3 regions of the Pseudoalteromonas sp. A22 genome follow, and region 3 is predicted to be linked to each of the others. Evidence: predicted binding sites of a transcription regulator. Region 3 holds the regulator's gene; each other region holds the start of a gene.

Region 1 (7,551 bases), 780 kb from region 3:
TTGTTACCACGAAAAGAGAAAGAGACGTTCGATACGCCCCCTGACACTTTACAGTGCGGCAGGTTTTGTTTAATTCTGCGCGTGCCCTCGATAAATTCTACGGCGTAGTTATCGTGTTCTTCGATACCCGTAGCGACCGCGAAAATATTAGGGTCAAAAATAATGTCTTCAGGTGGAAACCCAAGCTCGTCAACCAAGATTTTGTAAGAGCGCTGACAGATCTCAAACTTTCGTTCTGCGGTTTCCGCTTGACCAACTTCATCAAATGCCATCACCACCACAGCAGCACCAAAGCGCTTGATGATTTTGGCTTGGTGGATAAATGGTGCCTCACCCTCTTTTAAGGAGATTGAGTTTACAATGGCTTTACCTTGAATACATTTCAGACCCGCTTCAATGACTTCCCATTTAGACGAGTCGACCATGATGGGGACTTTAGAAATATCCGGCTCTGACGCTATCAGATTAAGAAACTTCACCATCGCAGCTTTTGAGTCCAACATGGCTTCATCCATGTTGATATCGATCACTTGCGCGCCGCTTTCAACCTGCTCTCTGGCAACATCCAGCGCGGTTTCGTAATCTTCTTCTAAAATTAAGCGCTTAAATTTTGCCGATCCCGTTACATTGGTACGTTCACCGACATTGGTAAATACTGCTGTTTGTGTCATGGTGAATTCCTAATTTAAGTTACAGGCTTCAAGACCTGCCAAACGCATCCGCACTTCGATGTTAGGCAAGCTACGCGGCTGGGTTTGCTCAAGGCCTCTCGCGAAGGCGCGAATATGTTCAGGCGTGGTGCCACAGCAACCGCCAACAATATTGATAAACCCTTCGTTACCCCAATCAATAATCTCTTTTGCCATGTCGTCGGCTTCTAGGTCGTATTCACCAAACTCGTTAGGAAGCCCTGCGTTTGGATGCACAGAGGTAAAGGTCTCACAAACCCGTGACAGCTCTTCTACATATTGTCTTAATAAGTCTGGGCCTAGCGCGCAGTTGAGGCCGATAGAGATTGGCTTAATATGGCGAATGGAGTTATAAAACGCCTCGGTGGTTTGCCCTGATAGCGTGCGACCGGAAGCGTCGGTGATCGTGCCCGAGATCATAACAGGCAGAGTGACGCCCGCTTGCTCGAAGGCTTCTTCTACGCCGTAAGAAGCGGCTTTGGCGTTGAGCGTATCAAAAATAGTTTCAATTAAAATAAGATGAGCACCACCCTCGATAAGAGCAAGCGTTGATTCAACATAGGCTGCAACCAATTTGTCAAAAGTAATATTGCGAAAACCAGGGTCGTTTACATCTGGAGAAATTGAACAGGTTTTTGACGTTGGACCAAGCACACCAGCCACATAGCGAGGTTTGCTAGGATCTTTGGCGGTAAATTCATCACATACCGCACGTGCAAGCTTCGCCGATTCAAGATTAATCTCACGGCTTAGGCTTGCCATATCATAATCTTCCATCGAGATGGTGGTAGCATTAAAAGTATTGGTTTCAATGATATCCGCGCCAGCAGCTAGATAATCGCGATGGATCTGTTTGATTATCTCAGGCTGCGTCAAACTTAACAGATCGTTGTTGCCTTTGATAAGGACATGCCAATCTTTAAAGCGCTCACCACGATAGTCTTCTTCTTCTAATTTGTGCTTTTGGATCATGGTTCCCATTGCACCATCTAAGATCAGAATACGTTGCTGCATCGCTTGCTTAAGCTGCTCTGCTATTTGCTCACCGTTTACGGCTACATTACTCGGCATAATTGTTAGTCCTTACATCTTGGCTAACTAAGTTAATATCATAAGGTGTGGTTTGGTAAACATAGTAGTTTAACCAATTTGAGAATAACAAGAATGCATGGCTTTGCCATGTCTTAGATGGACGTTTGCTGGTGTCATTCTCAGGGAAATAGTTCTCAGGTTGCGGTGCGTTGGCCATTTTTTCACAATCGCGAAGATATTCTTTTTGTAGCGTATCGGCGTCGTATTCAGGGTGACCGGTAATATATACTTGGCTACCTGAGTGATTTTTAATTAAGTAAGCGCCTACTTTTTCAGAACCCGCTAACACCACTAGGTCTTTACACCCGTTAATTTTATCGATGTCGATGTGGCCATAGCGTGAGTGTGGCACCAAAAACTCATCATCAAAACCGCGAGTGAGCGCCCCGTGGTCAAAATAACAGTGGTGCTTAAATACGCCACACAGTTTGTCATTTTTGAGTGCTCGCTTTAACCCATAATGGTGATACAAACCGGCATGTGCGGCCCAACAAGAAAACAGGGTTGAAGTAACATGGTGCTCAGCCCAATCAAAAAACGCCTGTAATTCCCGCCAATACACCACATCGACATATTCAAGATGCGCCAGCGGCGCACCGGTGACTATCAAAGCATCATAGTTTTGATCTTTCACATCCGAAAAATAGCGGTAAAACATATCTAGATGTTGCTCTGAGTTTTCAGAGCTACGGTGGGTGTCCAGTCGCAACAAATCAACATTCACCTGCAAAGGGGTATTTGCCAGTAATCGGATAAATTGCACCTCAGTCTCCACCTTATTCGGCATCAAGTTTAATATCGCGAGCCGCATTGGGCGGATCTCTTGCGTTGATGCACGACTTTGTGGCATCACGAACACATTTTCATGACGCAATTGGGCAATGGCTGGGAGTTCGTCGGTGACGGTGATTGGCATGCGCTGCTCCAGACTAATCGAATGGCATTATTATGGACAAAAACTGGAAAATTTCAACCTCTAGATGTATGGACGTCTAAACATTTGTAATAATAATTTGATGTCTCACCTCTCACTGATTATTTCAATTTATGTATACTTGCCACCATATAAATAAACACAAGAAACTTGATATTTATGATTGGTATTGGCGAAGCGGCAGCGATTGCGGCGGCTGGGGTATGGGCTGGCTCAACCATACTGTATAAACGATTTAGCCATCACCTTAGTCCATTTGAGTTGAACGTTAGCAAAGGCGTCATCGCTTCTGCTTTGATGATCTTGTGTTTGATCATCGCAGGTGATGCTATGTACCCGACCTTACTCTCGAGCTGGGGCTGGCTGATAGCCAGTGGGGTACTGGGCATAGCAATTGGTGACAGCGCCTACTTTGCCGCACTTAGAAATATAGGTCCTGCTCGCACTTTGGTTATTGAAAGTCTTGCACCTGCCATCGCGGGGATCTTAAACATTGTACTTCTTGGTGTTTATCTCAGCGCATCCGCTTGGATCGGCATTGCAGTGACGACTGTTGGCGTGATGCTAGCGATTAAGCCAAGTAGAAGCCAGCCAGTGCTAGACAAAAAACATTATCTCTTGGGAGTCTGCTTTGCACTCACGGCTGCCATTTGCCAAGCGGCGGGTATGGTACTTTCCAAAGGTGCGCTAAATAACGAAAGCATTAGTAGTTTGTGGGCGGCACTTATCCGCTTGGGATCCGGCACCCTATTTGTGGCCTTTATTGTTGTTTGTTTGCGATCACAAAGCCTGTTTAAAGCACTCACACTTAAACAAATCGACGGTAAAAACTGGTTATTCGTTGCAGTGTTTTTTGGTACCTTTATTGGGCTGTGGCTACAGTTGATTTCCGTTAATCATACTGATCCCGCTATCGCACAAACCATCTTTGCAACGGCACCGCTCATGGTCATGACGATTGGGCTACTGCGCAGAGAAGCTATTACTAAGTCTATGATGTTTGGAGGCCTAATTGCTTTGGCTGGGGTATTTTTATTGCTAAAAGGATAGCCAATATACACACTTAATATGTGTGCATATTGGCCTCCATCTAATGCGTTGTCTGCAACCGCCTGACCGTATCAAGTGTAGTCTGGTCATACTGATAAATTTAAACATTTGGTGCTAACCAGTTGTGAAATCCAAAAAAGTAGTCGACCTGAGATTTATTAAAGGCAGACACGACTTTTTGTTACCACTATATTAATATGTAAAAACAATGTATCCAGACTAATATTTATGCCTTTGCTTGCTTTGCTTTTAGCTTTACTGCTCGTTGTGTTACCGGCGCATGGTTCAGAATGCCCAAGTGCCAATAATGCTAACCTCACAAGCCAAATTTTGTCTTGTAAGCAACATCTTGAAACGCTTGAACCCAACGGAGCTCAAGCTTTTGATGCACACCTTGAGCTTGCTAGCTTGTATCGTCGAGCGGGTGACATAAAGCTCAGCAATCAAATTCTGGATGAGTTGATAGCATGGAAGTTAACCACACTCCAACGCTTTCAGGCGTTAAGACAAAGTGGTATTAATCGTTACCGCCAGCGCAATTATATTCAAGCGCTGGAGAGCTTCCACGAAGCGCAAACGCTTGCGGCTAAGTTGCAACAAAACGAACTCCTGGGTAAATCGGCAAACGATTTAGCTAATGCTTATCAGGCACTAGGAGATTTAGACACTGCCCTTACTTTATTTTTAGAAAGCTACCAAATAGCGAAAGCAACAAATGACCTGCAGAGGCAAGCGATCACGCTTAACAATTTAGGGAATGTATCGAGGGATATTAATCAGTTGGATGATGCCATTCTATCGTTTCGTCAAGCCCATGCGCTCCACCAGCAAGCGGGCGACCAGGTCAAAGCGAACCACACCTTGCTAAGCATCGCGGAAGTCTTCTACAAAAAGCGCGACTACAACAAAGCAACTGAAATCATTGAAGATTTACTTCAACCTTTGACACAAAGCGGCGCCTATACTCAATTGTCTCGAGCCTATTTATTATTGACCGAAATTGCCATTGCTCAAAATCATATCACTCAGGCACAACAGCAACTTGCTTCATTCAAACGTACTCGGCAACTAATTCAACACGGCAAAGTGGATCAGCGAGCACTGCTTATTGAAGCCAAACTCAAGCAGCTTGAGGGCGATAACCTAACTGCACAAACGTTACTTAAACAGGGGCTTGAAGCACATAATCAGCAAAATAGTCAGCTTACCGAATTATTTTACATTGCCTTATTGCAGTCCCAGCTACAAACACACGCTTATAAAGAAGCGGTAGAGACCGCACAGCGTTATAATGACATGCTTAAAAGTAGTCGTGTGCAGAGTGAAAATCTTTATCAATTTCGCCTTCAAAGCGCTAACGTCTTGGCCACGCCTAAGCACCAAACAGAGACAAGTATTTTGTCTCATGTACTCGTCGGGTTTATCGCATTTTTAACGGGTGTGCTGGTTACTTACTGCGTTGTTCGCTATACCGCCCGCACCAGTACTCATGGAGTGCACAGTAAACATACGAGCATTGATGAACAGGCCGCTAGACAATTGATGGTTGAGGTAATGACACTCACTTTGGCGCTTTGGGAGCAAAGTAGTGGCAAAACTCGTGTCGAATTAGCGGAAGAAAGCAAAGTGTGGAAAGTGAATATCGATGATGGTCGCTTACGAGTGCGTACTCTTGAACGCTATCTAAATACCAAAACGCTGCCCAAAAAGCCGCGTATTCGAAATATTGTTACCACGGCACAATATGTACTCACTCAATGCCAAGACGCTAATTTCGATACTGCACCTCTTTGTGAAAAAGTTGCACAACTGGAGCAAATCTTAGCGTGCTCCAACGCTATTTGATGTCTACAACAAAGGGGCTTTCGCCCCTTCTGGTATTAACAGGCCCTAATTAACCGTGGCGGTCTCACATAAATAACATGCTAAGGTCACGCCCATACCGGCCTCATACTCTTGGTGATGACGGTCTCCTTTAAATTCAAAAGGTCCTTCAAAGCGTGGATACACTGCCATATCAGGCTTTAAGCTATTACTAAAGCCTTTCATATTTTGATGTAGAGATTGACACATTTTATTACCCATATCATAAGCAAGCCGCCAATCATCAAACTGGCCACAATCTAGTTGTGGTGTAATGCGACCAGAAATACTCTGCTTAGGACTGGTACAAACGTTACTTCCTTCACTGTGTAAATATTTAAAGGTTCCAGCAGTTAATGTCATTTTACCTAGCAGAATCGTTTGCCGCTTTGGACATTTCGCCCCATCAGCAACTTCGAGCTGCGCTATCATTTCTGGGCTATGGGCTTGTACAAAGCTTGCAATCAAAGTTGCTCCCAATACTATTACTCGTCTCATAACTGTCTCCTTATTGGTTATGACACCGTTATTCGATTGCGAATGTACTCACGCTGAGACTCCAATAACGGCGATAGCAAAATCCTGCCTCAAGCGAATATTGATTGCAGCAAAAGTTACGGGGCAATTGGGTAAATTCGGGTAAAAATATAAGCAGGTCTTTGATATTTAAGTTTTTATTTACCACAGCCCGATATCAAAACTTACCTAACCCAAGGCGTCCGTTTAATATCAAAGGTTTTACCCAAGTTGACCCTAACTGGCCCTACAACCTCCTATTCAATCGCTGAAAAAGTTTCCAACATCACAAGGCAAGTTAACAATGCATGAGGCATGTTGACTCAGCACAACGATGAAGGAATAGAAAAATGAAACAGAGAAATTTCACCCCCAAATTAGTCAGCCTAGTTACCAGCACGTTGTTACTGGGTAGTATTTCGCTACAAGCCGCAGAAGAATATGGAGAAATGGCTCCCTCTCAAGTAAGCCCAGAAGCGTGGCAAGCCATTTCAAACTGGTCTCAAGACCGTGTTTCCTTGCTTGAATATATCTCCGACAACGACGAAGAATATGAATTAGATCGCTACGTCGATAGCTTGATCCGCGACTATCGAGATGGCGAGATGCTAAGCCAAGCAAAAGCTATAGATCAAAACGTGTTATCAGCATGGGAAAATGCTTTTACCGAGCAAGCGCCTGAAGATAACTTTTTCTTTACTCGATATCTTATTCAATTTAAACCGACGGTATTCGAAAAATGGACACAACAGCAAAAAGTGCCAACGCTCAGCCAACATTTAGAGCTAAATGCACCGCAGCTATACAGCACTTGGCACAAGGAGTACGCAGCTCCTAAACGTAAAGGGCTCTCGGTACTTGAATACGATAGGACGCTACCGTCAGATATTCTTGCCGAATTAAAAGAATTGCTGACTAAAAAACCCATCTTCGGACCTAAGTCACAATGCTCATGTCAGATGGTGACCCCTTCAACCAGCACAGGCCAAGTGGTAACTAACTACCCATCAACCCAAACGCCTTGGAGCACATCCACCAGCGATGGTAGTGGTTTTTCTAAGCACCATGCTTATGTCAATACCTCAGCCTACGGCGCCTTTCACTCAGCTAAGGGGAAACGTTGGTCAAAAAATAAAGCACTCAGTTTCGACAACACCTCAGCCCATAACTCGACAGAGTTCCACGTCAAAATGTTGTGTGCAGACACTGGGGGATTTGCATGTAATCAAAGTAATGCCTGTTCGGGCAATTTAGAAGTCAGAGGCACTTATTCAGCTCGCTACCATGTAACCGGGCAAGCTAAAAAAATCTGGTCAAAAGGTACCAACTCACATGCAACTGACGGCGCAAAATTTGCGGTCGATTTGCCAGGAGCGGCACCTGAAGTCATCTTGTTTAATAAAGCCG
Region 2 (7,551 bases), 1.3 Mb from region 3:
GAGCAAGTCACCCCATCAATTTTGACAATAGAGTTTAGATGAACCGTCAGTGACGAAGTTATCTAAACTCAATAGGTAGATAACTAATTACCAGCCGTCGTAACGCTTTCTACGAGATAAAAATAGCGTCAGGATCACACCGATAATAATGCCACTGATCCCAATGATGCCACCGTAAGTGAGCAACTGGTGTTGTTCTTTTTGGACTTTTTGCTGTTGTGCTAAACGTTCATCTTGTAGCTGCTTTTCAAGCCCTGAAATAGTGTCTTGAAGTGAAGCATTTTCAGCTAGTAAATTGGTATTGTTTTGCTGCAGCATTGGAAGCTGCTGCTGGGCATCGTTCAGCGCCTCTTGGGTTTCCACCAAGGTTTGGTTAACCGTTTCTAATTGTTGCTTTAAACCTGGCTCCGTGGTGACAAATTTACTTTCTACCCAACCTTCTCTTGCTTTGTCGTCTTTAATTTGGACAAACTCGTCATTAGCGCCACTCAAAATAGTGATTGGCGTACCAGCATCAACAGAGCCTAAAATTCGATAATTTTTACTTGGACCTGTGTGCATGAAAATAAAAAGATTGTCACTAATATAGCCGTTTGGTGTTGCCGCGTTTACTGTGCTATTTTCGTCTGGCTCTTCGGCAAAGCTTACAAAGCTGGTGAAGAGCAGGCTCGCAATGATAAATTGCTTAAAGTTGAACATGCGTGGGCCTTTTATTCTTTGGGTCGTAAAGTTTACAAAATAGTAGGGATTTCGCGGCCTAATAGCAAGGCTTTGTTTATTTTGAATGGCGCGAAATAATTGATTACATAATGAAAATTGCAGCATTTAACGCAATGATTCGATGTTATTGATCCGTAGATGTTCAGCGAAATTAGCCTGACTATCTATTGATTTAGCGCATATTTGGTGCACTTCTCATCGGATAAAAAGATTGCAAACTTAGCCTCCTTTGTATATTTTGATCCTCCCTTAGACAAATAGGTAAAACACTGCCCTAATGGACACTGAAATAGAACTGAAATTTTTGGTTTCAGATAATGAAGTTCCGCTGATCCCTGCACTCATCACACAGTTTGCAAAAACGGTCACTAACAAGCCTGCTAAAAACTTAACTAACGCCTACTTTGACACGCCAAATCGTGAATTGCGTGCGCTAGATATCGGCCTAAGAACGCGTTGTTGCAATGATGAATGCGAGCAAACGATTAAGCTTGCGGGAGAAGTTGTAGGAGGGTTACATCAACGACCTGAGTACAATTTACCTATTCAGTCAGGACGTCCTGACTTGTTAGCGTTTGACGCGAATATTTGGCCTCACGGCATGCAACTTGAGTCTATCGCAGAAAACATATTCCCGATCTTCAGTACGAATTTCATTCGTCGTACTTGGTTAATCGAAACGGATTCGGGAACCAAAATCGAAGTCGTGTTGGATAAAGGGGAAATAGCAGCCCAAGGGAAGATGGAGCCAATCAATGAGCTTGAAATAGAGCTGATTGAGGGAAGCAAAGAAGATCTTTTCTTATTAGCCGATCACCTAATTAAACAAGCTGGTATGCGTTTGGGACTATACTCAAAGGCCGCCAGAGGATATCGAATTGCCGATGATAAACCTCTAAAACCAAATAAGTTTATAGGGTTTGTACCGCTCAAATCTCAGGTAACGCAAGAACAAGCGCTAATTGCGACAGTCAGTTATGGTATTCAGTTCGTCCAGAAGCACGAGCAATGTTATTTTAATAAACCAAGTCTCAAGACATTAAAACGAGTTATTGACGGAGTTTCGCTTATCCGTCACGCGTTTTGGTTGTTCGATGATATCGTTGATAAAAGCTCGACTGAGAGTATTCGCAATGAGTTAAAATGGTTGTTGTCAGAACTTGCTTGGGTCGAAAATGCAATTCATTTGAAAACCTATACCTCAAAGCGCCATGCTTATCATAAGAAACTTAATCAGTTTCCTGAATTGGCGCAGGTCATTACCGATTTGCAAGATGTTCAGCCGACACCGACGGACATTGAAGATTTATTTCATTGTACCCGCTATAACCGTTTGATCCTCTCACTTACTCGCTGGCTGGTTGATAGAGCGTGGCGTAAAAACTGGGATCAAAAAGCGCTGAGTGCAGCAGAGCTACCGGTCACAGAAATCGCAAGCCAATTATTTGATAAAGACTGGCAAGAGTTGAAAAACTTGCTTCCACAGGATAAATCGCTTTCTGAAAAAGATTATTTACACGTCAGAATAAAGCTAGAAAATACGCTACTAAGCGGTAACTGTCTGGGCAAGCTTTACGATAAAGAAGCGCGCAAAGCGTTTAGAACGCCTTGGATTGATATCGTTTATGGTATTTATGAGCTAGAAACACTGGCGTATTTATATCAGCTTTGCCAAAGCCAAAACGCAGACGAACTGCAAGAAGTGCAGGCATGGCTTAAGCAAAAATCAGACTTTTTGATAAGTGCTATGGAGCAAAGTCGACAATCTTCCATGCATAGCGAACCATATTGGTTCTAACCAGATTAAGCGGGGTTTTATCCCGCTTTTTTGTACCACTTCATTACAATCAATACTGCAAATATCAGGCGATGAACTAAACTTGGGTGTATCAATTCTGAGGTAGCCCAATGATCGATATAGACGATAAAGTGCTGAATGATTTGCGCGGCGGATTTAACTTACCTGCTAAGCCTGAAATATTACAAGCCTTACAAAATGAACTATCACAACCGGAGCCTGAATTATTTACCGTGGCGGATATTATTGCGGCAGATGTTGGTGCATCAGCTGCGGTATTAAAGGTAATTAATTCACCGGCTTATGGTCTTGCCCGTACAATCACAGATATAAAACAAGCTGTGATGTTTTTGGGCGTTACCTGTATTACGCAGCTAGTGACTGGGTATTTGCTTAAAAATGCGTTTGAGCAGTCAAAGTGCTGTATTTCACTGCAGCAGTTTTGGGATAATGCTGCGGATATCTCAAAAGCAGCAATGGTGGTTGGACATCATTTAAAAGCATCATTACCCCTAGAGAATTTGCAGCTGCTCGGACTCTTTCACGATGCCGGGATCCCAGCAATGGCCGTAAAATATCCAGACTACGCTGAAGTAATAAAACAGTCTATAGAGCGGCCTGAGCAAACATTGATTTACTACGAGCAGCAAAAGTATCCAGTGCCTCACACTGTGATAGGTTACTTTCTTGCGACGTCTTGGCACTTACCCAAAGAAATATGCCAGATGATTTTGCGCCACCATGACGTTAGCTATCTTGAAGAGCAAAAAAATGCACAACATGTGCAAACCTTTGCGGCACTTAAACTGGCTGAAAACCTCTGTTTCGAAGCAAAACATTTTAGAAGCGCAGCGGATTGGTATTTATTTAAAGACAAGGTGATGATTGAGCTTAATCTTCATGATGATGAGTATCAAAACTTAAAAGATGATGTCGACGAGGTATTTATCGGGTAGGGGTTATCTATGGGCATTAAAAAAGGCGCACTTGGCGCCTTTTTTACTTTTTGCAGCAGGGGTTATAGGCCTGCAGCTGCACGTAGTGCGTCAGCTTTATCTGTTGCTTCCCAAGGGAACTCTTCACGACCAAAGTGGCCGTAAGCAGCAGTAGGCTGATAAATTGGACGCTCAAGGTCTAGCATAGTGATTAGACCGTAAGGACGTAAGTCGAAGTGCGCGCGGATAAGTTCGATTAAACGCGACTCATCAAGCTTGGCTGTACCGAAAGTTTCTACACTGATAGAAGTAGGTTCAGCAACACCGATTGCGTAAGACACTTGGATCTCACACTTGTCAGCAAGGCCAGCGGCAACAATGTTCTTTGCAACGTAACGCGCTGCGTAAGCTGCAGAACGGTCAACTTTTGATGGATCTTTACCAGAGAATGCACCACCACCGTGACGAGCCATACCGCCGTATGTATCTACGATGATTTTACGACCAGTTAGACCACAGTCACCCATAGGACCACCGATAACGAAACGGCCAGTTGGGTTGATGAAGAACTTAGTTGCTTCAGTGATAAGCTCTGCAGGTAATGTAGGCTTGATGATAGTTTCCATCACAGCTTCTACAAGGTCAGCTTGTGATACAGAATCACAGTGCTGTGTAGATAATACGACTGCGTCGATACCTACTGCTTTACCGTTTTCGTACGCGAATGTTACCTGAGACTTAGCGTCTGGACGTAACCAAGGTAGCGTGCCGTCTTTACGAACTTGCGCTTGGCGCTGAACTAAACGGTGTGAGTATGTGATAGGCGCAGGCATAAGTACGTCAGTTTCGTTACACGCGTAACCAAACATTAGGCCTTGGTCACCAGCACCCTGCTCTTCTGGACGAGTACGGTCAACACCTTGGTTAATATCAGGTGATTGCTTACCAATGGTGTTAAGGATTGCACATGAATCAGCGTCAAAGCCCATGTCAGAGTGTGTGTAACCAATTTCACGCACGGTCTTACGAGTTAATTCCTCGATATCAACCCAAGCGCTAGTTGTGATTTCACCACCAACCATAACCATACCGGTTTTAACGTAAGTTTCACACGCAACACGTGCTTTTGGATCTTGCTCAAGGATGGCATCTAGAACCGCATCAGAGATCTGATCAGCAATTTTATCTGGATGGCCTTCAGAAACAGATTCAGAAGTAAATAAATGTTTAGCCATTGTATTTATGCTCACAAATATTGCGCTTCACAAACATCAGGGACAGCGCGAAAAATTAAGGAGCGTATTCTAACCAAAAAACCTAGGCATTGACTAGTTATTTTACGCCTAGACGTCCAAAATTGTGCAAACTTTTTTAATGGTCGGAAAAAGTCCGTCTGTACCCGTTTTTTTATGGCCTTTGCCGTTGCAGTTAGCCATATAAATAAGTAAGAATGGGCTCAAACCCCCGCGAAACACATTTAAAGGTAGGAGAATTCATGCCATCTCGCAAAGAACTTGCTAATGCAATTCGCGTTCTTTCCATGGACGCTGTACAAAAGGCCAAGTCTGGCCACCCAGGAGCCCCTATGGGCATGGCGGACATCGCAGAAGTACTTTGGCGCGATTTTTTAAAGCACAACCCAAGTAATCCTGAGTGGTTCGACAGAGATCGCTTCGTATTATCAAACGGTCACGGCTCGATGTTAATTTATTCATTGTTGCATTTGTCGGGTTATGACTTATCAATTGACGACATCAAAAATTTCCGTCAGCTACACTCCAAAACACCAGGCCACCCAGAATATGGTTATGCGCCAGGTATTGAAACGACTACAGGCCCATTAGGTCAGGGTATTACCAATGCGGTAGGTATGGCGATTGCTGAAAAAGCATTGGCTGCACAGTTTAACCGTGAAGATTACGACATCGTTAATCACTATACCTATGCATTTTTAGGTGATGGCTGTTTGATGGAAGGTATCTCACACGAAGCTTGTTCACTTGCGGGTACCCTTGGTCTTGGCAAACTGATTGCATTTTGGGATGACAACGGTATTTCAATCGACGGTGAAGTTGAAGGCTGGTTTAGCGACGATACCCCAAAACGTTTTGAGTCTTATGGCTGGCATGTTATTGCCGGTGTTGATGGCCACGATAGCGATGCGATTAAAGCGGCAATCGAAGCGGCGCAAGCAGAGTCTGACAAACCAACCCTTATCTGTTGTAAAACGGTTATCGGTTATGGTTCACCAAACAAGTCTGGTAGCCATGATTGTCACGGTGCACCGCTAGGTGATGATGAAATCAAAGCGGCACGTGAATTCCTTGGTTGGGAGCACGGTGCATTTGAAATACCAGAAGATGTGTACGCGAAATGGGACGCAACAGCACGTGGTCAAAATCAACAAAGTGACTGGTTGATTAAGTTTACTGAATACCAAATGCATTATCCTGAGCTTGCTGCTGAATTTGAGCGTCGCATGAAAGGCGAGCTTCCAGCAGACTGGTCTGAGAAAACAGAAACCTATATCGCAGAGCTTCAAGCGAATCCTGCAAACCCAGCAACTCGTAAAGCATCACAAAATGCATTGAATGCCTATGGCCCAATTCTACCTGAGTTTATGGGTGGCTCTGCTGACCTTGCGGGTTCTAACTTAACACTTTGGGATCAATCTAAAGGCTTAACGGCAGAAGATGCTGCGGGTAACTACATTTTCTACGGTGTGCGTGAATTTGGTATGTCTGCCATCATGAATGGTATTGCACTGCACAGAGGCTTTATCCCTTACGGTGCGACATTCCTGATGTTTATGGAATACGCGCGTAATGCCGTACGTATGGCTGCATTGATGAAGCAAAGAAGTATCTTTGTGTATACTCATGATTCAATCGGTCTTGGTGAAGATGGTCCAACACACCAACCTGTAGAACAAATGGCGAACTTACGCACTACGCCAAACCTTGCGAGCTGGCGTCCATGTGACCAAGTTGAGTCAGCAGTTGCTTGGCAGCAAGCGGTTGAACGCGCTGATGGTCCATCTGCACTTGTATTTACCCGTCAAGGTCTTGCACAGCAGCCACGTACAGCTGAGCAAGTTGCAGCGATTAAGCAAGGTGGTTATGTACTATCTTGTGATGGTGAACCTGAAATCATCCTTATTGCAACCGGTTCTGAAGTGCAACTTGCGGTTGAGTCTGCGGATAAGCTTCGTGCAGAAGGTAAAAAGGTGCGTGTTGTGTCTATGCCTTCAACGGACATTTTTGATGCGCAATCTGCAGCATACAAAGAAAGCGTACTACCAAGCTCAGTAACGCGTCGCGTCGCTATCGAAGCGGGTATTGAGGACTTCTGGTACAAATATGTAGGCCTAAATGGTGCTATCGTTGGTATGACAACGTTTGGTGAGTCAGCACCTGCTGATGAGCTATTCAAGCTATTCGGCTTTACGGTAGAAAATATCGTTGAGAAGGCAAACGCATTGTTTGCATAATCAAAGAAAAGAAACAAAAAACCCATGCCATGCATGGGTTTTTTTATGCTTAGCGGTTTTGCTAAACCACCTAAAGCTTTGAGACTGTTTTCTGCTCAAAGCTCAGGTTAGATAGTTAAACCTTAAACTGTTCTACCGATAAGCGTAACTCTTCGGCGAGTTTAGCAACCTCAGAACTAGAGATCGAGGTTTGGCTTGCGCCTTCAGCTGTTTGCTCTGCGATTGTTACAATCGATTCCAAGCGTTCACTAATTTCCTGTGCTACTTGTTGTTGCTCATTCGCCGCGTTTGCAATCTCTTCACTCACATCATGGGCCTGAGAAACGGCTGCAGTGATGGAGTTTAGTGCTTCATTAGCAAGGTCGCTCTGAGTTACGCACGACTCCGCCTGCTGTTTGCCTTTCGACATCGCGCCTACCGCTTCTTCGGCTCCTGCTTGTAAGGATTCAATCATTGCTTGAATTTCTTGAGTTGACTCTTGAGTCTTACTTGCAAGTGAGCGCACTTCGTCTGCCACTACCGCGAAGCCACGACCCTGTTCACCAGCACGCGCGGCTTCGATTGCAGCGTTTAGCGCAAGGAGGTTAGTTTGCTCGGCAATACCACGG
Region 3 (7,551 bases):
ACGCTCTGGCGAGCTTAAACTCGAACCACCAAACTTATGTACTACTTTTGCCATTTACTCACCACAACGCTACTGTATGTGCAGGCGTTAATTTGAATGACTTAGCATCATCACTCGCCTGACTTTCATCAATACATGCAAATCCTGATTCCAGATCTGCAATTAGATCCTGTGCATCTTCAATGCCTACAGAAATACGAATCAACGTGTCGCCCACTCCCGCTTCTAAACGCGCTTGCGGATCCATACCTGCGTGTGTCATCGTCGCTGGATGGCAAATAAGACTCTCAACCCCACCTAAAGATTCTGCCAATGAAAAGTGTGTTAGAGACGTTAAAAACTTCGCTGATGTTTGCAGATCGCCTTTGATATCAAAGCTCACCATGCCACCAAAGCCGAGCTGTTGTTTTTTCGCAAGTTCGTGTTGAGGATGCGACTCAAGGCCAGGGTAATAAACTTGGCTAACATACGGCGACTTTTCTAAATACTCCGCAATAAGCTGAGCATTTTCTTGATGTTGGCGTAAACGCACGTTTAAGGTGCGCAGTCCACGTAGGGTTAGGTAACTATCAAAAGGTGCACCTGTAATACCGATATTATTCGCCCACCAAGCTAACTCATCACCCAACTCCTGTGTACGCGCGATCACCGCGCCCCCCACGACATCAGAATGACCATTGATATATTTAGTAGTTGAATGCACGACTACATCTACGCCAAAAGCAATGGGATTTTGTAGTGCCGGAGACAAGAAGGTATTGTCGGCGGCGACCAAAGCCCCCACAGCGTGTGCTGCATTTACGACAGCTTCTATATCCGTTAGCCTTAATATTGGGTTACTTGGTGTTTCAATCCAAACTAATTTAGGTTTGATCTGCTGCAGCTGTGCAAGACTTTCTGATTGTGTGAGATCCAAGACGGTTAATTTGAGCAATCCACGCTTAGCAAGCGATGTAAACAAGCGATAGCTACCACCATAACAGTCATGTGGAATAACCAGCGTATCGTCATGGTTAAGTAGCTGAGTTACTAGGTGAACGGCAGCCATGCCAGTCGCGGTAATAATGCCACGAGCACCACCTTCAAGTTCGGTAAGTGCCTGTGCAAGCACATCACGATTAAAGTTACCACTGCGGCCATAATCGTAGTTGCGTTTGGTATCAAAATCGGCAAAAGAATAGGTGGTAGAAAGGTAAAGCGGTGGCACTACTGCCCCATGTGCTTTATCAGCTTCTATACCATGACGCACTGCAACCGTCGATTTGTTAACTTGACTCATAAGGTCACCTAGATAGTTGGATGTTTAGACGTCTAAAAGGTTAGAGCAACAGAAACTAGAAGTCAAAACATTTATACTGCTAAATGGCTAAATAACTAGTATTTGACTATCTTTTTTAAACCGATAAAATTTCGCCACTCTAGGCGTTGCTAATACGACTGAGTTATTGAAAACTATGGCAGAGATTCTTCTATCTCGCTATGGCGGATTAGTTTATTCATCTATTTGAGTTTGGGATTTATCTTTAATTCGTAAGGTTATCCCTATATTCATGCGGTTGGTGAATAATGTAGACCAGAACCCAGTCATATTGGCATTGATGTAACTGAGGCAAGTACACAATTATGGCAAAATGGAACGGTGAGTATATTCACCCATATGCAGAACACGGTAAGAAAGCAGAGCAAGTAAAAAAGATCACGGTGAGCATACCTCTGAATGTACTCAAAGTGCTAACTGATGAGCGTACACGTCGCCAAGTGAATAACTTACGTCATGCCACGAACAGTGAGCTTTTATGTGAGGCGTTTCTACATGCCTTCACAGGTCAGCCACTGCCGAGCGATGAAGACTTGAGAAAAGATAATCCAGAGCGTATTCCGTTAGAGGTAAGACAAATAATGGAAGAACGCGGTTTGGAGATCCCAGAAATAAACGAAGAGTGATAACTACTCTTTTTCTGTGGACTTACAGACACAAAAAAAGCCTCAATCGAGGCTTTTTTCATTTGGATAATACCAATGGTATTATTCCATATATCCAGCTGGCATATCGATTTGTGCCACACCTGATTCAATTGCAGCTACCGCTACCGCTTTTGCGATACGAGGTAACAAACGCGGATCCATTGGTTTTGGAATAATGTACTCAGGACCAAACTCAAGACTATCCACGTCAGCCGCTTTTAACACTTCAGCAGGCACAGGTTCTTTCGCAATCGTTCTAATTGCTTCAACCGCTGCAATCTTCATTTCGTCATTGATAGCGGTTGCACGTACATCAAGCGCACCACGGAAGATAAACGGGAAACACAGCACGTTATTTACTTGGTTTGGATAATCTGAGCGACCTGTCGCCATGATCAAATCATTACGTGCACCGTGTGCAACTTCAGGGCTGATCTCAGGATCTGGGTTAGAACAAGCGAATACCACTGGCTTGTCAGCCATTAACTTTAGATCTTCAGCAGAAAGTAAGTCTGGGCCAGAAACACCAACAAATACGTCCGCATCCGCAATCACATCTTGTAACGTACGCTTATCCGTGTTGTTTGCAAACAGCTCTTTGTATTCATTTAGGTCATCACGGCGAGTATGGATCACGCCTTTTCTGTCTAGCATATATATGTGCTCACGTTGAGCACCGCATTTGATCAGTAATTCCATACAAGCGATAGCGGCTGCACCCGCGCCAAGACACACAATAATCGCATCATGAATATCTTTACCTTGAATTTCCAACGCATTCAGCATACCCGCAGCGGTTACAATTGCGGTGCCGTGCTGATCATCATGAAAAACAGGAACGTCACAACGTTCGATTAGCGCACGCTCAATTTCAAAGCACTCTGGCGCTTTAATATCTTCAAGGTTAATACCGCCAAATGTGTCTGCGATATTTGCCACCGTATTAATGAAGTCTTCGGTGGTGTTGTGCTTAACTTCGATATCGATTGAATCAAGACCCGCAAAACGCTTAAATAATAGCGCCTTACCTTCCATAACAGGCTTTGACGCCAAAGGACCTAAGTTACCCAAGCCAAGAATTGCCGTACCATTACTGATCACCGCAACCATATTTCCTTTACCCGTGTAACGGTATGCATTCGCCGGATCAGCCGCGATTTCACGTACTGGCTCTGCAACACCTGGGCTGTATGCAAGTGCTAAGTCTTTTACGGTCTCGGCAGGTTTAGTGAGTTCAACACTGATTTTACCTGGAACGGGCTTCTCGTGATAATCTAGAGCTTGTTGACGAAAATCTGTCATGGCGCGATATTTTCCTACGAAGTTAATGTGAGAGTGTGGTAAACGTTCGCATTCTGAATGTTGGCAACCTATCAGACTGGTTACAGCAACACACAGTGCGATTAACTATATGAGCGACGACATTCAACCACTCAACAAGCGCATATGCTTTGCTGTCGCGGTATGTCAATAGGACATATAGTTAATCGACCGTATTCACACAATACCGAGTTTTGCTCATTATTCAAGTAAAATCAGGTCTATCCACTAGCACGGTATTTTCTATACTTTTCCGAGAAGATAAGCTCAATTTTAAGAAAGATTTCACAAATAAAATGACTAAAACTTAAAAAATAAGACGCTAAAACCAGCACAAAATGTAGAAAATTAGCACAAATGTACACTAACTATAAAAACAATAAGAAAATAGCAACTTAGCTAATTTTAACGTCAAGATACCGACATTTAATCACAATATACTGACTTTGGTTTATATTAAGTGCTCATACCTGATACTATTTACTATATGAGCTTTGATTATTTTCACAACTTAAGCTCGTAAATATTCAGTATTTATCTACTAAATAGAGTTTTTACTCTACTCAAGAGATCAGTAAAGTTTTGCTGCCAAACTGGCAAGTTTTTTATTTTAGAAGAATAAAAGACACAATAAGACGGGAAGACTGACGGTCTATCTGCTGATGCAGAATAGGATGTATAAATCGAGAAGGTATTTTCAAACCGGCACAAAAAAAGCACCCTAAGGTGCTTTTTTCGACTAGACCAACAAGATTACTTCTTGCTGCTAAGTGCACCGAAACGCTTGTTAAAGCGATCTACACGGCCACCTGTGTCAAGGATCTTCTGCTTACCAGTGTAGAACGGGTGACATGCAGAACATACGTCTAGGTGAATATCTTTACATAGCGTTGAACGAGTTTCGAACTTGTTACCGCAAGAGCACGATGCAGTGATCGTCTCGTAATTAGGGTGAATACCTTCTTTCATAGCAACCTCTAGTTAAGGCCGTATCGCTCTCCAAACCCGAAGTCTGGCACCATACGTAGTTATACAAAAATGTGGACGCGTATTTTAGTGCCTATCTGAACAATCTACAAGCAATATTTCAGAGTTTTTTGTCACCGTCGCAGAGTACGTTTTCAATTCGTACCACCTTAGGTATATACTTCGTCACTGCGCTCACTTTATGGAATTGTAATACATGCTCATTCTTGAAGTAGCTTTAAAGCTGCCACTGCACCGAACATTCGACTATTTGCTAGCACCAACCATGCAAGTTGAAGCAGGAATGAGAGTCACCGTCAATTTCGCCAACCGTCGTTGCACTGCAATTGCGCTTGCTAAAAAAGACGACACCGATGTACCAAAAGAAAAGCTCAAGCAAATTATTGAGGTGTTGGACGAGCATCCTGTCTTTAATCAAGCACAACTTAGCTTCTTACACTTTGTCTCTCAGTATTACTGTCATCCAATTGGCGATACCTTATTCACAGCACTACCGGCAGTACTTAGAGACGGTGGAAGCCCAGACAAAACTCAGATCCCAGTCGTCAGATTAACGGAAAAAGGGCAGAAACTACCAACACTGCGAGCCAAAAAGCAACAAGCACTGCTTTCACAATTATATGAAGGTGGCGCAATAAAATTAAGCGAACTCAAAGCGCTCGGATTTGCAAGCCAAACAATTAAAGCATTGGAAGAAAAAGCGCTTATCTCACAATCTATTGAGCATGATAGTGATTGGTCGCAAAACGAATTACAGCTTGGCGAAAAACCACGCCTAAACGACCAACAAGCGACTATTTGCAGCGCCGTCAATGCACAAGTCGGTTACCGTACCTTTTTAATCGAAGGTGTAACGGGAAGTGGTAAAACCGAAGTCTACTTACAAAGCCTTGAAAACATAATAAAAGCGGGTAAACAAGCACTGATCTTGGTGCCTGAAATTGGACTCACACCGCAAACAGTCAACCGCTTTAAGAAGCGCTTCAATAACCTGCCCATTGATTTATGGCACTCAAATCTAACCGATAACGAGCGCCTACATACTTGGCGTCGCGCCGAAAAGGGTCTGAGCGCTTTGGTTATCGGTACTCGCTCGGCCATTTTTTTACCATTTCAAAATCTCGGCATGATCATCGTTGACGAAGAGCACGACAACTCGTTTAAACAGCAAGAAGGCCTGCGCTATCACGCCAGAGATCTCGCTGCATTTCGAGCGCATCAGGCACACTGCCCTTTGCTTTTAGGAACCGCAACACCGGCATTAGAAACATTACACAAAGCCATTACCAACAAATACCAACTCGTCACACTGAGTAAACGAGCGCAGACCCAGCACGATAACCAATTTCACCTTGTAGACATGAAAGGTCAGCCAGAACAAGGCGGGTTTTCAGCAATGAGTTTACATTGGATGGAAAAAACACTCGCTCGCGGTAAGCAAGTTATGGTGTTTCTAAATCGTCGAGGCTTTGCACCAACATTGATGTGTCACGAATGCGGATGGCTTAATACCTGTAAACATTGCTCTACCAGCGCCACGTACCATAAAAACATGAACCGCTTGGTATGCCATCATTGTGGTGAACAGGACTTTGTACCGAGACAGTGTCCAGATTGCGGCAGCACCCAAATCATGCCCACAGGGCTTGGTACAGAACAACTCGAAGGCTTTTTAAGCGAACGCTTCACCGATATTCCCGTTACTCGCATTGACCGAGATTCTACGCGCCGTAAGGGCAGCCTTGAAAGCGCACTCGAAGAAATTAATCAAGGTGGCGCGCGAATTCTGGTCGGCACTCAAATGCTTGCCAAGGGCCACCACTTTGCCGATGTCAGTCTTGTGATTATCTTGGATGTGGACTCAGGACTTTACTCTTGCGACTTTAGAGCAACCGAGCAAATGGCGCAGCTTATTACGCAAGTTGCTGGACGAGCCGGACGCGCCGGTGAAGCGGGAACCGTGTTATTGCAAACGCATTTTCCAGAACATCCATTATTGCAAGATTTAATCAATAATGGTTATGGCGACTTCGCGCGATATGCCTTACAAGAGCGTGAAGAAGCTATGCTTCCCCCTTCGCACACTTAGCTATCATCCGCGCCGAGGCAACAAATATAAATACAGTATTGCGCTTTTTGTCGGATTTGGTTCCAGCTACCCCCTATCCTGGTATACAATTGCTGGGTCCAATTCCAGCACCACTTGAACGAATAGCTGGAAAGTTCAGATATCAATTACATATACACGCACAACAACGCACTGTGCTGCGGGACTACCTTTCGCAACTTGCGCGCTATATTGCTACGCATGAGTCTGCCAATCGAGTACGCTGGAGCATAGATGTTGATCCAATGGATAGCTATTAAAATCAAATAACCTATGGCACAGCACGATTACATCAATAAGAAACCTAAAGGCAAGGGGAAAGACAAGCCAGAAAAATCGGCAAAATTTCCTGTTATTGCTGCTATTTTTGCATTTCTACTAATCGGTGGGTTTGCCTACGGTCTTTGGTTTATAAAAACCAATGCCGATCCTACAGAAGTAGAGCAAGCCAAAAATCCGCACCCAGTTGCCGAGCAAAAGGTTATTAAACCAAAGCCTCGCCCACCTGAGTTCATTGAAGAAATTAAAAATCATGAAATCAAGGTCGAAGTTAAAGAGATCGAGAGCAAAGGCCCCTATCAAATGCAGTGTGGTTCATTTAGAACCCATAGCCAAGCCGAAGCCATGAAAGCCAAAGTTGCGTTTGCTGGATTAATCGCGGAGATCCGTCGTACCGAAGGGAGTAACGGTGTCTGGTATCGTGTCCGTCTTGGTCCCTACGATACCAAACGTTTAGCCGAGAGCGATAAAAACAAATTGCAGCGTGTTGGGATATTTGGCTGCGGGATTTGGGGCTGGACTTGATTTTTATAAGTCTACCCATATTTCCTACTAATCTAGAGTTACACGGGCACAGGCCCAGATAAGGATTACTATGACTACCATCGTTAGTGTTCGTCGCGATGACAAAGTGGTTATCGGCGGTGATGGCCAAGTTTCGCTTGGTAACACAGTTATGAAAGGCAACGCACGTAAAGTACGTCGTCTATACAATGGTAAAGTACTGGCAGGTTTCGCTGGCGGTACGGCTGATGCATTTACATTATTTGAACGCTTTGAAGCAAAGCTTGAGATGCACCAAGGCCATCTCACTAAAGCAGCCGTAGAAATGGCAAAAGACTGGCGTACCGACAGAGCATTAAGAAGGCTTGAAGCCCTACTTGCGGTAGCCG

Evidence for each region. Region 3 encodes MetJ, which represses methionine synthesis genes. Its sites were predicted from a motif close to TAGACGTCTAGACGTCTA; they were not measured.
Region 1: a site for MetJ is predicted at 2,759-2,776, ahead of metA (homoserine O-succinyltransferase). Genes of this name have one in related genera too.
Region 2: a site for MetJ is predicted at 4,790-4,807, ahead of metK (methionine adenosyltransferase). Genes of this name have one in related genera too.

What each region holds. Positions count from the first base shown of each region.
Region 1 is NZ_CP047238.1:1,220,035-1,227,585, reverse strand. Features, by position in the region: gene metH (methionine synthase) at 1-671, opposite strand, end outside; gene GSF04_RS10440 (homocysteine S-methyltransferase family protein) at 681-1,760, opposite strand; gene metA (homoserine O-succinyltransferase) at 1,750-2,697, opposite strand; gene GSF04_RS10430 (DMT family transporter) at 2,875-3,765, shown strand; gene GSF04_RS10425 (tetratricopeptide repeat protein) at 3,994-5,610, shown strand; gene GSF04_RS10420 (hypothetical protein) at 5,656-6,126, opposite strand; gene GSF04_RS10415 (hypothetical protein) at 6,495-7,551, shown strand, end outside.
Region 2 is NZ_CP047238.1:3,225,712-3,233,262, reverse strand. Features, by position in the region: gene GSF04_RS19415 (TIGR04211 family SH3 domain-containing protein) at 88-699, opposite strand; gene GSF04_RS19410 (CYTH domain-containing protein) at 998-2,518, shown strand; gene GSF04_RS19405 (HDOD domain-containing protein) at 2,629-3,474, shown strand; gene metK (methionine adenosyltransferase) at 3,537-4,688, opposite strand; gene tkt (transketolase) at 4,949-6,943, shown strand; gene GSF04_RS19390 (methyl-accepting chemotaxis protein) at 7,059-7,551, opposite strand, start outside.
Region 3 is NZ_CP047238.1:439,519-447,069, reverse strand. Features, by position in the region: gene metL (bifunctional aspartate kinase/homoserine dehydrogenase II) at 1-54, opposite strand, end outside; gene metB (cystathionine gamma-synthase) at 59-1,279, opposite strand; gene metJ (met regulon transcriptional regulator MetJ) at 1,624-1,944, shown strand; gene GSF04_RS06855 (malic enzyme-like NAD(P)-binding protein) at 2,026-3,267, opposite strand; gene rpmE (50S ribosomal protein L31) at 4,039-4,254, opposite strand; partial or broken gene priA (primosomal protein N') at 4,469-6,639, shown strand; gene GSF04_RS06840 (SPOR domain-containing protein) at 6,653-7,183, shown strand; gene hslV (ATP-dependent protease subunit HslV) at 7,254-7,551, shown strand, end outside.